2 regions of the Lysinibacillus sp. FW12 genome follow, and region 2 is predicted to be linked to the other one. Evidence: predicted binding sites of a transcription regulator. Region 2 holds the regulator's gene; the other holds the start of a gene.
The links. Region 2 encodes Rex, which represses fermentation and respiration genes when NADH is low (regulators of the CRP and FNR family bind a similar motif). Its sites were predicted from a motif close to TTGTGAAATATTTCACAA; they were not measured.

Region 1 (8,522 bases), 120 kb from region 2:
AAGATCCAGCTTTTGAAGAAGCTCAAAAAGCCTTATATGCAGAAATTCGAGAGGAAAACATTTCGAATCAAACATACTGGACGTATGTCTATGAGGATTTTAAAAAGCAGGTAACAAACGCTTTACAAAAATAACAAAAGCATGACAACATTTCGACGTATAATTCGTTGAATGAAATAGAATCTTATGAAGCAGGAAGGTATGTTATGAAACGAGCAAGAATCATTTATAATCCTACATCTGGACGCGAAGTGTTTAAGAAACATCTACCAGAGGTGTTGGAAAAACTAGAGGTAGCAGGCTATGAAACATCCTGTCACGCAACAACATGTGAGGGTGATGCAACGCTTGCAGCAAAAAATGCGGTAGAACGCGGTTTTGATATCATCATCGCAGTTGGTGGAGATGGCACATTAAATGAAGTTGTTTCAGGTGTAAGTCCATTTGAAAACCGTCCGAAAGTTGGTCTAATTCCGATGGGCACTACAAATGATTTTGCCCGTGCCGTGCATATTCCTCGAAATATTGATGAGGCAGTAGACATTATTATTCAAGGCGACACATTACCTGTTGATGTGGGTCTATTAAATGGTGAACGCTATTTTATCAATATTGCTGCTGGAGGACGCATTACGGAGCTAACATATGAAGTACCAAGTAAAATGAAAACGATGCTTGGTCAGTTAGCTTATTATTTAAAGGCAGTAGAAATGATCCCTTCAATTAAGGCCTCGCACATGCGCATCGAATATGATGGCGAAGTGTTTGACGGTGATGCCATGATGTTCCTATGTGGATTAACAAATTCAGTTGGAGGCTTTGAAAAACTAGCACCTGATGCAAGCATTAATGATGGATACTTTACATTGCTAGTACTAAAAAAAGTAAGCCTCCCAGAGTTTATTCAACTAGCTGCGATGGCCTTAAGAGGCGAGCACCTGAATGATGATCGCGTCATTTACAAAAAAGCTAGTGTCGTCAAAGTGACAACTGAAAATGAGGTACATCTCAACCTAGATGGCGAATATGGCGGTGACGCACCTGCTACATTTGAAAACCTGAAGCGTCATATTGAAATCTTTGTTCCTCTTGCTGATATTCGAGAAGAAGACCGAATTTAAATATTATAAAGCTCATCCAGTATAGTGTGGATGAGCTTTTTTCATAATGTGTGGCCACCCGCTCAAAAGGAAGCCGGAAGCGCTCATAAAAGTGTGGCACCCGCTCGAACGGAAGCCGGAAGCGCTCAAAAAGGTGTGGCACCCGCTCGAAAGGAAGGCAAAAGCGCTCATAAAAGTGTAGGACCCGCTCGAACTGGAGCTGGAAGCGCTCATAAAAGTGTAGGACCCGCTCAAAAGTAAGTCGGAAGCGCTCATAAAAGTGTGGCACCCGCTCAAAAGGAAGCCGGAAGCGCTCAAAAAGGTGTGGCACCCGCTCGAAAGGAAGGTGGAAGCGCTCAAAAAGGTGTGGCACCCGCTCGAACGGAAGCCAGAAGCGCTCATAAAAGTGTAGGACCCGCTCGAAAGGAAGGCGGAAGCGCTCATAAAAGTGTGGCACCCGCTCAAAAGGAAGCCGGAAGCGCTCAAAAAGGCGTGGCACCCGCTCGAAAGGAAGGCAAAAGCGCTCAAAAAGGTGTGGCACCCGCTCGAAAGGAAGCCGGAAGCGCTCAAAAAGGTGTGGCACCCGCTCATAAGGAAACCAAAAGCGCTCATAAAAGTATAGGACCCGCTCCAAAAGAAAGCTCACCCCAATTAACTTCAATATACAATCAAAAGAAACTTACGAAGCAAGAAAATTCCTGAAAATCCATTCTATCCATTTTCCCTACCTAGAATAAAATCCAATGAAATCCCGGTTTTATCATTTAGAACTGGAATTGTGAATGAATTTAGAAAAATGTTTGGCGAATGTGCGTATATTACTTGAACAAAATTTGAAACCTTAATAATAGGCTGAAATTTCAGGCCGTTATTAAGGTTTTTTTCGTTGTAATAGTGGAAAATGGGGGTATGGATAAGGGAAAGGAAGTGTTGCCTTTGTATAAGTCACAAGAAAAGAAGCTTATATGGCTAAGCTTTGGTGTTGCAATTATTATGCTACTTTCCATTGTTGGAAGAATATTTGGAAGTTAGGGGGGCAATGAGATGATTAATGAATCAGCAGTCTTTTGGAGTCGAGCCTTAACGGAGTTAACATTATCGTTCCATATTATTTATGCAACGATTGGTGTGGGTGTCCCGTTAATGATTATGATTGCACAATGGACTGGGTATAAAAAGAATGATGAGCATTATATCTTAATGGCAAGACGTTGGGCGCGTGGTTTTGTTATTACTGTGGCAGTTGGTGTTGTAACAGGGACTGCCATTGGCTTACAACTTTCTTTATTGTGGCCTAACTTTATGCAGCTAGCTGGTCAAACCATTGCATTACCACTATTTATGGAAACGTTTGCATTTTTCTTTGAAGCAATCTTCTTGGGCATATATTTATATACATGGGACCGCTTTGATAGTCAGAAAAAGCATATGCTATTGTTAATCCCTGTTGCTGTGGGAGCATCAATGTCAGCGGTATTCATTACAATCGTCAATGCTTTTATGAATGCGCCGAGAGGATTCGATATTGTAGACGGTGAACTTGTTAATATACAACCTTTTCTTGCAATGTTTAATCCAGCCATGCCGACAAAGGTGGCACATGTGCTCGTTACAGCGTATATGACATCGGCCTTTGTGCTAGCAGCTATTGCAGGATTTAGAATGCTAAAAGGTTCTAAGCATGTATACCATAAGAAATCTTTACTTTTATTAATGAAAATTGGCTTGATCTTCTCCATAGCAGCAGCGGTGATTGGAGATTTTTCAGGAAAATACTTAGCCGAATATCAACCGGAAAAACTTGCCGCAGCAGAATGGCATTTTGAAACAGAAGGTAAAGCTTCTCTTGTACTATTTGGTGTATTAGATGGAGAAGAAGTAAAATATGCAATCAAAATTCCGTATGCTTTAAGCATTCTTGCACATTTTAATCCTAATGCAGAGGTAATCGGCTTAGATCAATTTGCGGAAGAGGATCTACCACCACTCTATATTCATTATCTCTTCGATATCATGGTTTCCATCGGTATGTTTATGGTGCTAGTTTCATTACTTTATGTTGTAGGGAAGGCACGGAGATGGCAGTTTATTCATTCACGATGGTATAGATGGATTATTGTAGCGGGAGGACCACTGTCCATCATCGCCATTGAAGCGGGATGGTGGCTTGCAGAAGTGGGACGACAACCATGGATACTTTATGGTTTGATGCGTACACCAGAAGGAGCTACTACGAGTGATCATGTGGATTTAATGATGCTATTATTTGCAGGTGTTTATGCTGTATTAGCTGTAGGAAGTATTGTTGTATTGGTACGAATGTTTAAAAAGAATCCAATCGAACGTGAGATTGAAGATCGTCACTCTGAAAAAGGCGGTGACATTCTATGACGTTAGAGATATTAGGTATTTCAGTATTATGGATTTTTCTATTTGGCTATGTGATTGTCGCATCAATTGATTTTGGTGCTGGCTTCTTTAACGCCTATAGTCTCCTTATTGGTAAAAATCACATTTTAACAAATATTATTAAACGTTATTTATCGCCAGTCTGGGAAGTAACTAATGTCTTTTTAGTATTCTTCTTTGTAGGAATCGTAGGATTTTTCCCGCAAACTGCTTTTTATTACGGAACGATTTTACTTGTACCAGTCAGTATTTCACTTGTACTATTGGCAATTCGAGGCTCCTACTATGCCTTTGAATCCTATGGAACACGAGGACATATAGGATATACACTGACATATGGTGTGGCAGGTTTATTAATTCCCGCTTCCTTGTCTGTGGTCTTTGCCATTGCGGGTGGAGGCTATGTTGATCTAGTCGAAGGGCAACCTGTGCTAAACTATTGGACTTTATATACAAGTCCATTTGCATGGAGCATCGTAGTACTAAGTATTGCTGCTGTATTGTATATATCGGCTGTATTTTTAACTTGGTATGCCCATAAAGCAAATGACAAAGAAGCAACAAAACTGATGCGAAAATATGCACTTGTTTGGGCAGCTCCTTTAATGATTAGTGCACTTGGTATTATGTATGAAATGAAATCCATCAATCCAGAAAGTTTTAGCCACATGGTTAATTTATGGTGGATGTTTGCGATTTCAGCTGTTTTATTTATCATCACAGTCATACTCATTGCGATGCGTAAAAAATACGGTCTCGCAGTTGGTCTTCTTATAGCTCAATTTGCAGTAGCTTTCTTTGCGTATGGTATTGCGCAATATCCATATTTACTGTATCCGTATTTAACAATTTACGATAGCTTCACAAGCACACAAATGGCGATTGCTTTAGTCATCGCATTTATTTTAGGGCTGTGTCTTCTTCTCCCTTCACTTTATTTATTGATGAAATTATTCTTGTTCAATAAAAACTATGTGACAGGAAAAGAAGACAATCACGCATAGGAGGAAATCAATTATGCAAAGTTTTTTAATTTTTTATGCGCCTTTTATTGTCGTCATTCTTGGTATCTTGTGTGCTTTTTGGTGGGCACCAAGGGATTATCATATTACTAAAGAGCAAGGAAAGAGTCGCGAATAGCGGCTCTTTTTTCAAGTGAGCTACAAGAGAAATGATGACGGCAAGTCTTGTTCTTTTTTCATTCGCCAACACATGCTACAATAAGGAGATTGAAATGGAGGATGTACGAATGTCAGCACCCGTGAAAAAAAATGAACGACTTACTGTTTATATAGAAGATTTAACGCATGATGGTAATGGTGTCGCTAAGGTTGAGGGCTATCCATTATTTATACAAGGCGCACTACCAAATGAAACAGCTGAAATCCATGTGATGAAAACTTTGAAAAATTATGGCTTTGCAAAAGTTGTAGAAATTATAGAGCCATCACCAGACCGAGTAGAAGCACCTTGTGCCTATTTCAAACAATGTGGCGGCTGTCAATTACAGCATTTATCCTATGAGGGACAGCTAAAATGGAAAGAAAATATGGTGCGTAATGTGATGCAGCGCATTGGTAAAATTGATGCACCAGTTCTTCCTGTAAAAGGAATGAAAGAGCCTTGGCATTATCGTAATAAAGCGCAGATTCCTTTCTCTGAAAATGAGTCAGGTCAAGCGATTGCAGGGTTTTATAAAACAAAAACACATAGCATTGTTGATATGGAACGTTGCTTAATTCAAACAGGAGAAGCAGACGCAATTCTAGCTGGCTTGAAAAAAGAATTAAACGCGATAGGGATTCGCCCTTACAACGAACATACACATGAAGGAATGCTACGTCATGTTGTCATTCGAAAGGCACGAGCAACAGGTGAAGTCATGGTTGTCCTCGTGACCAAAAAGAAAAAGTTCCCTCAAAAAGAGGCAGCCATTGCAGTGATTCAAAAGCTCGTTCCGAATATCACGTCAATTATGCAAAATGTGAATAGTGAGAAAACCAATGTGATTTTTGGTGATGACACGATCAACCTTTGGGGTAAGGATGTCATTATAGATACAATTGGCGACGTACGCTTTGAAATTTCAGCTCGCTCCTTCTATCAAGTCAACCCAGAGCAAACAGAGGTCCTCTACAAACAAGCATTGGATTATGCTGACTTGCAGGGTGATGAACGCGTCATTGATGCGTATTGTGGAATTGGTACGATTTCTTTATTCCTTGCACAAAAAGCAAAAGCAGTCATGGGAGTTGAAATTGTCCCACAAGCAATTGAAGATGCCAAACGCAACGCAGTACTCAATGGTTTTACAAATACTTATTTTGAGGCTGGCCCTGCAGAGGAAGTTATTCCGAGATGGTATAAAGAAGGTAAAGAAGCGGATGTACTTGTTGTGGATCCACCACGCAAAGGCTGCGATGAAGCACTTCTAAAAACAATTTTAGAACAGCGTCCAAAACGGGTAGTTTATGTATCCTGTAACCCAGCCACATTAGCACGCGACCTTCGTATTTTGGAGGATGGTGGCTATCAAACACAGGAAATTCAGCCAGTAGATATGTTCCCGCATTCGACGCATTGTGAAGCGGTGGCGTGGTTGGAGTTAGTATAATTGAAAAGCAGTGGATATAGAAAAAATCTATATCATCTGCTTTTTTGTTTTTTAAAATACCATTTAGGGCAGAATTTCGTTACAATAAACATTGTTGATTTTTATCATAAACATGTACTTATGTTTCATGGTATACATGTAAAATAAAAAAGTTTAGAGCATAGTGAGAGGATTTGGAATTAACATGATAGATAATTTTTGGCGTGATTTACCACGGCCATTTTTTGTACTTGCACCAATGGAAGATGTGACGGACGTTGTTTTTCGTCATGTAGTAAGTAAAGCTGGTCGACCAGATGTCTTTTTCACAGAGTTTACAAATTCCGACAGCTATTGTCATCCTGAAGGACAGAAAAGTGTGCGTGGCCGTTTGCTTTTTACCGAGGATGAACAGCCTATGGTGGCACATATTTGGGGGGATAATCCCGACTATTTCCGTCAAATGAGTATGGGCATGGCTGAGCTAGGTTTTAAAGGTATCGATATTAATATGGGCTGCCCTGTACCGAATGTAGCATCGAGAGGGAAAGGTAGTGGACTAATTCTCCGTCCAGACGTTGCGGCAGAATTAATTCAGGCAGCAAAGGCAGGTGGACTACCTGTTAGTGTGAAAACACGACTTGGCTATAAAGATGTGAATGAGTGGGAGGAGTGGCTCACACATATTTTAAAACAAGATATTGCAAACCTTTCGATTCATTTACGTACAAGAAAGGAAATGAGCCTAGTAGATGCGCATTGGGAGCTCATTCCGGAAATCAAAAAGCTTCGTGATCGTATTGCACCAAATACGCTACTAACCATCAATGGGGATATCCCAGATCGTCAAACTGGGCTTCAGCTTGCAGAACAATATGGTATTGATGGTGTAATGATTGGACGAGGTATTTTTAAAAATCCGTTTGCCTTTGAAAAAGAACCACAAGAACATAGCAGTAAAGAATACCTTGACCTCTTAAGACTGCAGCTCGATCTTCAAGATCATTATGCAGAAGTACTACCACGTTCGATCACGGGGCTTCATCGCTTCTTCAAAATTTACGTCAAAGGATTCCGTGGAGCTAGTGAATTAAGAAGTCAATTGATGAACACGAAATCAACTGATGAAGTACGTGGATTGCTTGATCATTTTGAATCAAATTATATTGAATAATAATGGACGGTAAAGTCTAAGGAGTTTGAAAAAACGTTGCTATTATTAGCAACGTTTTTTGTAATCATAAAGAGGAGTTTATATGCAAGTTTTTTCATTGAAGCTGCACGAAATGTAGTTTTAAACAAGTCTGTTCAATTGCATATGAATCACCAATTCTTTAAAGAATTGGACTCTTTTGGAGGATTTAAAAGAATGTCAGAGAATTGTATATATGTATTGTTATGACGTGCTTATAGGAGTTGTATGAAGATGATTGTGACAACTAGACCGTTAAAAATTAAGTATAAAAAGTCTGCGAATCCTTTTCAGGACTTTATGCAGATCAATCCTAACGGTAGTATCTTTACGAAGGAAGTTATTTTTCTACGTTATATCGGCATACCTGATTCTGTAGATCTTTATAAAGAAGATATTTTAAAAATGGATGAATATTTCACAAACGAAAGTGTATTTTATTTACGACTACATAGGCTTGAGGTTATTAATAATAAAAAAGATATAGATAGATTGACAGAGCTTTGGGGAAAATGGCAGGATGCAGTTGATACTATTCCCATACTATATGAGACATCTTTATGTGGTACGTTAACGAATGATCAACTTGAATGGTCAAAAAAGCTGAGCTTTAAACAAATCATCCATCTTTATAAGGAACAGCAGCCACAGGCTAATGATACGTTACTGAAGAACTTTGCAGTAAAATTTTTATACTGGATGGATTTTTATTTGCCTCAAATTTTTTCTCAGGATAACTGTACATCGCGGAAAATTGTTTTTATAGGGGATATTACACAGCACGAATTATTATTCTTATATTTTTTATCCACACTAGGATGTGATATTTGTTATATGAATCCGAAAGGTGATATTGCCAATTTGCATCCCATTATTGCAGCATCATCCACTTTACATAAATGTCAAGATTGCTATGAACAAGAAATAATAATCCCTAAATTGCGGTCGAAGAAAAGCATACTCGCGCCACAACCAATGCCTGTCCCAACCCCTAATTACACTGCTATTACAGAGGAATGTAGCTATGAGCAATTAGCCTCCTTTGCGACATCTGTTGTAATGATTAAGACATTCGGGGAGGATGACAAGGTTTTATGTTTTGGGTCTGGTGTTGTTCTCCATCAAGATGGTTATATTTTAACGAACCTACATGTTGTGTGCGGTGGAAAATATTATTCTGTAATATATGAAAATGATACCAATGAGTATATTACCCACCAATTTGTGA
Region 2 (8,522 bases):
TCGAGCTGTGATGAAACAGCAGCAGCAATCATTCGAAATGGACATGAAATCGTATCGAATGTGGTTGCTTCTCAAATAGAAAGTCATAAGCGATTTGGTGGCGTTGTACCTGAAATTGCCTCACGTCATCATGTCGAACAAATTACAATGGTGATAGAAGAGGCATTAGCACAAGCTAAGTTAAAGCCAGAAGATTTAGATGCGGTTGCTGTTACAGAGGGTCCTGGTCTAGTAGGGGCCTTGTTGATTGGCATTAATGCGGCTAAGGCTTTTGCTTTTGCAAACAACTTGCCGATTGTTGGTGTACATCATATTGCGGGTCATATTTATGCAAATGCACTCGTTCAGCCAATGGAATTTCCCTTATTAGCACTTGTCGTATCAGGTGGTCATACAGAGCTTGTCTATATGAAGGAACATGGTTCTTTCGAGGTCATTGGTGAAACGCGAGATGATGCAGCTGGAGAAGCCTATGATAAAGTGGCACGTGTATTAAATTTACCTTACCCAGGTGGCCCACGTATTGATCAGCTTGCTCATGAGGGCGAAGAGGCTGTTCCATTTCCAAGGGTATGGCTAGAAGAGGATTCTTACGATTTTAGTTTTAGTGGCTTAAAATCAGCCGTCATTAATTATAAACATAATATGGATCAAAGAGGTGAAGACATTTCACCTGCAGCTGTTGCAAAAGGCTTCCAGGAAAGTGTTGTAGAAGTATTAACTGCTAAAACGTTGCGAGCTGCTCGACAATATCGAGTGAAACAGGTCATTGCAGCAGGCGGTGTAGCCGCGAATAAAGGCTTGCGTGCTTCATTAGAGGCTGTATTTTCAAAGGAAGGTATTCCGTTTTTTGTACCACCACTTAAATTGTGTACTGATAATGCGGCGATGATCGGTGCTGCAGCTATGCCAATGTTGGAAGCGGGCGTTAGAGGAAATTTAACGATGAATGGACGTCCAGGAATGGAATTAAAATCCTGGGTGTAGAGATGAAAGAGGTATCTATTTTTTAGATATCTCTTTTTGATTGTCGAAAATATGTAGATAATATAAGAATGATGCTAAGAGAATAGGTACTATTTAAGTTTAATTGACAAATTTTTCAGAAAATTATCCACAGGTAAAGTACTGAACTAAATAGCGAACACGCGTACTTATGCACAAAATGTTGATAACTTGTGTATAACTTGTGATTATTCAATATATAGTAGCTCTTTTTACGTGAATATATGTGGATAAAATAAATTTTGGTTGTGGACAATGTGGAAAACTCTGTTGATATGTTGGTATTACTAGATTTTTAGTGTGTATAAAACTGTGGGCATTTTTTGTCGAAAAATAGCACTTGACCAATATATATGAAAAATAAAGAGGAGTAAAGAAAAAAGCCATATGTGAAGTCATATGGCTTAAATCAAATTACATATTAATATTTTCTAATTCCTCATTCAACTCAAGCCATTCTAATTCCAATAGCTCATGCTGTTCTTTAGCAGTGGCTAATTCATTTTGTAGCTGTGAAATTTTTTCATGGTCAGTGAATATAGCAGGGTTGCAAAGGGCTTCCTCTAGATTTTCAACAATAGCTGTTGTTTCTTGCATTTTACCTTCTAAATCTTCGATAGAACGTTTAATTTGACGTTCACGTTTTTTTGCTTCTTTATCAATTTTAGAGGTGGAAGTTTTATCAGGAAGGTCTTGCTGTACTTGTGGTTGAGAAGCTGCCTTCATTTGAGCTAGCTCCAATAGTTCCTGTTTTTTCTCCACATAATAATCATAGTCACCTAAATATTCAAATGACCCAGTTCCAGATAATTCAACAACTTTTGTCGCAATCCGATTAATGAAGTAGCGGTCATGTGAGACAAATAGAAGCGTGCCAGGATAATCGATTAACGCATTTTCCAGCACTTCTTTACTATCTAAGTCTAGGTGGTTTGTAGGCTCATCCAAGATTAAAAAATTTGCCTTTTGCAACATTAATTTAGCGAGAGCAAGTCGTGCTTTTTCTCCACCAGATAAAGAGGATACGACTTTGTCTACATCTTCTCCACTAAAAAGGAAACGCCCCAATACGGTGCGAACATCTTTTTCATTCATGAGCGGCCATTCATCCCATAGCTCTTTCAAGACACTTTTATTGCTTGAGAGCTTGGCTTGCTCTTGATCATAATAACCAATTTGTACATTTGTACCATAGCGAATATCGCCTGAAATAGGTGGTAAGTCTTTCACAATTGTTTTTAATAATGTCGATTTACCAACCCCGTTAGGACCTACAAGCGCTATCCGGTCTTCGCGAAAAGTTCGGAGGTTGATGCCATTAGAAATAGGAAGATTATAGCCGATTATTAAATCATCAACTGATAAAACATCATTACCACTTTGTCTTTCAATAGTAAAACCGAAACTAGCAGATTTTTCATCACCGTCTGGTGAATCCATCCACTCAGTTCGTTCAAGCATTTTACGTCGACTCTGTGCCATTTTTGTTGTGGAGGCACGAGCAATATTCTTTTGAATAAAATCCTCTAGCTTGGCCTTTTCGTCTTGCTGACGTTCATAGAGCTTAACATCTCGTTCGTAGTTTTTAGCCTTTTCATCTAAATAAGCACTATAATTACCTGTGTATTTAGTGACACGATGGCGGGATACTTCATAGACAATAGAAACAACTTGGTCTAAGAAATAGCGGTCATGGGAAACAATTAAAATAGCGCCTTCATAGCTCTTTAAGTAGGATTCCAACCATGATAATGTTTCGATATCTAAATGGTTTGTAGGCTCATCGAGAATTAACAGATCAGGTTTACTAAGCAAGAGCTTAGCAAGTGCTAAACGTGTGCGCTGTCCGCCGGATAGTGAGCTAATTGGTTTATCATAGTCTTCTGGATAGAACTGCATTCCATGAAGTACTGAGCGAATGTCTGACTCATATTGATAACCACCAGCATCCTTAAAATTATGTTGTAATTGATCGTATTCAGACATAACTTTCGCATAGACAGTTGGATTTTCGTATACTGCAGGATCAGCCATTCGCTGTTCGAGCGAGCGTAGTGTTTGCTCTTGGGCTAAAAGTGATTCGAAAATTGTCATCATTTCATCCCAAATAGTTAGTGTAGAATTTAATCCAGCATGCTGCTCTAAATAACCAATCTGAATATCCTTTGGAATAATGATATCGCCTGAATCATAGGACATTTGACCAGCGATTATTTTTAATAATGTCGATTTACCTGCACCATTTCGCCCTACTAAGGCAACGCGATCACGGTGTTGAACTTCTAATTTAACGCCACTTAAAATTTCATCTGCAAGAAAGGATTTTGTTAGTTGATTGACCTGTAAAACAATCATTCTTGACACCTCAATTCTACCTTAGTTTAATGGATGAACGATCTACGTGCAATGTCGGTGCTTTACTTATTCCTAGCAGTCATGTAAGATTGAAACGATTTCTTTTTAGTTAGCTGCGTAAAAGCGCCGTTAACTAAAGAGAAATACTAGAGGGTAAGCAAAAATTTAGTATATAGTTCAGGATGAATGTATTAAAATTATTAGTTATATAAAGTAAAATGGACTGAGGTACATTGTAAGGAGGAAAAAGTTTGAAACAAGAATTAAAAATTCCACAAGCCACTACAAAAAGACTTCCTCTGTACTATCGATTTATTCAAAACTTTGCACAAGAAGGTATGGAACGTATATCGTCAAAGGAACTGAGTGAAGCGATGAAAATAGATTCTGCAACCATTCGCCGTGATTTTTCTTACTTTGGTGCTCTAGGGAAGAAAGGCTATGGCTACGATGTGCAGCATCTATTACAATTTTTTAGCCAGACGCTTGATCAGCATGAAACAACAAAAGTAGCGTTAATTGGCGTGGGGAATTTGGGCAGTGCATTATTAAAATATAATTTTCAAAAAAACCATAATACCCATATTGTCGTAGCTTTTGATTCAAAAGCGCCTAAGGATGGCAAAATGATTAGCAATATTCCTGTTTTTCATCCAGATTTATTGGAGGAGAAATATGCGGAGTATGGCGCAGAGCTTGCCATTTTAACCGTTTCGCCACGCTCTGCACAAAAAATGGCAGATCGCTTAGCGGCAATGGATGCAAAGGGCATTTTGAACTTTACACCAGAGCGGTTAACAGTACCTGATAGAATGCAACTCTTAACTATTGATTTATCGGTAGAATTGCAAGCGCTTATTTATTTAATTCGTAATCAGGAAGAGTGAAAATTATACATATTTTTTAAGTGTAGTTCACCGTTTCTGTCAAATAGAAATTGTAAATAAAAGGCGGTAAAAACTGTGAGAGTGACGAAAAACTTTCACATATAATTAGTTAGCAAAATGGCGAATTATGCGTTAAAATGATGGATATAAAGAGGAGGTGGCTGTAATGGGTGGTATTGGTCCTATGAGCCTCATTATTATCGGAGTTGTCGCGTTACTAATTTTTGGTCCTAAAAAGTTACCAGAGCTTGGTAAGGCATTTGGTTCAACACTACGTGAATTCAAAAATGCTACTAAAGGTTTAGCAGACGAAGATGATGATGATAAGAAAAAGAAAGAACTAGATAAGTAAGTTAGGATGTTTGAGGAATGAATCCAAAAGATCTAACTGTTATTGAGCATATAGAAGAATTAAGAAAACGGCTGTTCATTGTTGCCGTTTTCTTTGTTCTAGCTATGGCTGGCGGTTTTTTCGTCGCAAAGCCGCTTGTAAAATACCTTCAAGCTACTGGAGCAAAATATAATATAGAGCTCCATGCATTTGACGTAGTAACACCGCTTGCAATTTATATCCAAATTGTATTTTTAATAGCATTTATTCTTTCATCGCCTGTGTTAATGTATCAATTATGGTCGTTTATTAGCCCTGGACTAAGGGAGGTAGAACGAAGAGCAACCTTAAGCTATATACCGTATTCATTTTTATTGTTTATCGCAGGGTTATCCTTTTCATACTTTTTGCTATTCCCGTATGTCATAAAATTCATGATGAATTTATCAAATGATTTAGACATACAGCAAACCATTGGTATACATGAGTATTTTACATTTTTGTTTAAGCTCACAATACCGTTTGGTTTCCTTTTCCAGTTACCAATTGTTGTATTATTCTTTTCTCGAATTGGGCTTTTAAATCCTGACTTGTTAATACGTATCCGTAAATATTCATACTTTGCTTTATTCGTCTGTGCTGCTATCATTGCACCGCCTGAGCTGGCGTCACATTTAATGGTTTCGGTACCTTTGTTTATTTTGTATGAAATTAGTATTATGATTTCTCGGATTGGTTATAAAAAATACCTTAAATCTGAGGAGATCCGATTAAAAGAAGAGCAGGAAGCTGAGCAAAAGCGTCAGATTGAAGAGGCACTTGAACAGCAAAGAAGACAAATAGAAGAATTCAATCAACAGTAATAAATAAAGCTCGATGCCAAAATAAAGGCATCGAGCTTTTTTTTGTTACAATTCCTTTTTTCAATAAATTTACATAGCTTTACAAAAAATTATTGCATTTTTTCTAGTTCTTGAAGAAACTTTTGCAATGGTTCTGCATAGAATTGTACAAGTGTTACAAAACCATTGAGCATGACGTGTGCAATAATAGAAGTCCAAATACGTTTTGTTTTGTGATACAAAAAGGCAAAGATTAAACCACAAATAGTATAAAGCAAGATATGAGAGAAGTCGAAATGGATAATCGCAAAGAATATAGCACTTACGATTGCGGCCACCCAGAAATTTGTTGTTTGGACAAGCGAACCGAATATAACTCTTCGGAAAACAAACTCTTCTAATATGGGCCCAAATACTACAATTGCTAATATAGCAATAGGAGCTCCTTTTGCTATAGCAACGATATCTGCGGTATTTTGGGAGCCTCCTTCGATACCAAAAACAGCCATTTCAATGGCGGCACCAATCATTTGACCAAAGAACACCAGGAAGAAGCCGATGATCCCCCAAACAATCGTGAGAGGTATCGTTTCCTTTTTTCCTTGATAAATGTTCCAAAAGGCTTTATCACGAGATGTAAGGATTAAGCTCAAAATGAGTGCAACAGCAAAACTAAGGGCAATATACCAGCCTTGCGTAATGGGGGCCGCTTGTTCAGAAGCTAGACCAGTTATCTTCATAACGAGCTTATGGAACGGTAAGAGCAGCCATCTGCTTGAAATCTGCATAAGAATATAAATCAGCAAAACATACAGCGCTGTTTTTTTATGTTTCGTTATTTTTTGAGAATTAGTCACAATCAAAATCCTTTCCATTTATATGCTTCCTTTCTATTGTAGAGGAATATGGAAAGAAAACAAAATTTTTCGAAGTTCTGACTTGCAAAAAAAAGAGCGATTGATTATCATAATAATTGTGTTAGCACTCATTGAGATAGAGTGCTAATAAATTTAAACAATTATTTATTATTAGGAGGTTGTTTCACTTGTTAAGACCACTAGGAGATCGTATTGTAATTGAACTAATCGAGGTAGAAGAAAAATCTGCATTCGGTATTGTACTACCTGACTCTGCAAAAGAAAAACCACAAGAGGGTAAAGTAGTAGCAGTTGGGACAGGTCGTGTATTAGAGAACGGACAACGTGTAGAGCTTGACGTTAAAGTTGACGACCACATTATTTTCTCTAAGTACTCTGGTACAGAAGTTAAATTTGAAGGTAATGAATACCTAATTTTACGCGAAAGCGATATCCTTGCAATTATTGAATAAGAACATGTAAAGCACCTTAAGTAAGGTGATTGCCTATTGTTTCTTAACATAAGTGACAATAAGGTGAAATTGATATAAATATATTGAAGAAGCTTAACGAATATTCCATTTCAGGAGGGTAAATTCACATGGCAAAAGATATTAAATTCTCAGAAGACGCTCGTTCATTAATGTTACAAGGTGTAGATAAATTAGCGAATGCAGTGAAAGTAACATTAGGACCAAAAGGACGTAATGTTGTATTAGAAAAAAAATTCGGTTCACCACTAATTACAAATGATGGTGTTACAATTGCAAAAGAAATCGAGCTAGAAAACCCATATGAAAACATGGGAGCAAAATTAGTAGCAGAAGTTGCTTCTAAAACAAACGAAATTGCGGGTGATGGTACAACTACAGCAACAGTATTAGCACAAGCAATTATTCGTGAAGGCTTGAAAAATGTAACAGCTGGTGCAAATCCTGTAGGTATCCGTAAAGGTATTGATAAAGCAGTTGCTGCTGCACTTACAGAATTACACGCGATTTCTCGTCCTGTAAGCAATAAAGAAGAAATTGCACAAGTCGCTGCTATTTCGGCTGCTGATGATGAAGTTGGACAACTTATTGCTGAAGCAATGGAGCGAGTTGGTAACGATGGTGTTATTACAATCGAGGAGTCTAAAGGCTTCACAACAGAATTAGATGTAGTAGAAGGTATGCAATTTGACCGTGGCTATGCTTCACACTATATGGTAACAGACACAGATAAAATGGAAGCGGTTCTTGATAACCCATACATTTTAATTACTGATAAAAAAATCACAAACATCCAAGAAGTATTACCATTATTAGAACAAGTGGTACAACAAGGTCGTCCACTGTTAATTATTGCTGAAGATGTTGAAGGTGAAGCTCTTGCAACACTTGTAGTGAACAAGCTTCGTGGTACATTTAATGCTGTAGCAGTAAAAGCACCTGGCTTCGGTGATCGTCGTAAAGCAATGCTAGAAGATATCGCTATCTTAACTGGTGGGCAAGTGATTACAGAAGAATTAGGCTTAGACCTAAAATCAGCTGATATTTCTTCACTTGGTCGTGCAGCAAAAGTTGTTGTGACAAAAGATAACACAACAATTGTTGAAGGTGTAGGCGGTGCAGACGCAATTGAAGCACGTATTACTCAAATCCGTTCACAACTTGCTGAAACAACTTCAGAATTCGATAAAGAAAAATTACAAGAACGTCTTGCAAAATTAGCAGGTGGTGTAGCAGTCATTAAAGTTGGTGCTGCAACTGAAACAGAGCTAAAAGAACGTAAACTTCGTATTGAAGATGCGCTTAACTCTACTCGTGCTGCTGTTGAAGAAGGTATCGTATCAGGTGGTGGTACAGCTCTTCTTAACGTCTATGGTGCTGTGGAAAAAGCAGCTGAAGCTGTAGAAGGCGATGTAGCTACAGGTGTGAAAATTGTTCTACGTGCTTTAGAAGAACCAGTTCGCCAAATTGCTAATAACGCTGGTCTAGAGGGCTCTATCATCGTGGATCGCCTAAAACGTGAAGAAGTGGGCATTGGTTTCAATGCAGCTACTGGCGAATGGGTAAACATGGTAGAGGCAGGCGTAGTAGACCCAGCGAAAGTAACTCGCTCAGCGCTACAAAACGCAGCATCTGTTGCAGCATTATTCTTAACAACAGAAGCAGTTGTTGCTGATATCCCTGAAGCAGCACCAGCGATGCCAGATATGAGCGGTATGGGCGGTATGCCTGGAATGATGTAATCCTTTAGTGAT

Region 1: a site for Rex is predicted at 1,877-1,894, ahead of SJW71_RS03695 (cytochrome ubiquinol oxidase subunit I). Genes of this name have one in related genera too.

Annotation. Positions count from the first base shown of each region.
Region 1 covers NZ_CP139094.1:720,767-729,288, forward strand. The annotation lists gene SJW71_RS03680 (thioredoxin family protein) at 1-134, shown strand, start outside; gene SJW71_RS03685 (diacylglycerol kinase) at 207-1,121, shown strand; gene SJW71_RS03690 (hypothetical protein) at 1,045-1,734, opposite strand; gene SJW71_RS03695 (cytochrome ubiquinol oxidase subunit I) at 2,145-3,491, shown strand; gene SJW71_RS03700 (cytochrome d ubiquinol oxidase subunit II) at 3,488-4,513, shown strand; gene cydS (cytochrome bd oxidase small subunit CydS) at 4,527-4,649, shown strand; gene rlmD (23S rRNA (uracil(1939)-C(5))-methyltransferase RlmD) at 4,759-6,123, shown strand; gene SJW71_RS03715 (tRNA dihydrouridine synthase) at 6,308-7,276, shown strand; gene SJW71_RS03720 (trypsin-like peptidase domain-containing protein) at 7,529-8,522, shown strand, end outside.
Region 2 covers NZ_CP139094.1:600,272-608,793, forward strand. The annotation lists gene tsaD (tRNA (adenosine(37)-N6)-threonylcarbamoyltransferase complex transferase subunit TsaD) at 1-987, shown strand, start outside; gene SJW71_RS03185 (ATP-binding cassette domain-containing protein) at 1,420-3,360, opposite strand; gene SJW71_RS03190 (redox-sensing transcriptional repressor Rex) at 3,612-4,247, shown strand; gene SJW71_RS03195 (twin-arginine translocase TatA/TatE family subunit) at 4,414-4,599, shown strand; gene tatC (twin-arginine translocase subunit TatC) at 4,617-5,441, shown strand; gene SJW71_RS03205 (CPBP family intramembrane glutamic endopeptidase) at 5,531-6,295, opposite strand; gene groES (co-chaperone GroES) at 6,466-6,750, shown strand; gene groL (chaperonin GroEL) at 6,879-8,510, shown strand.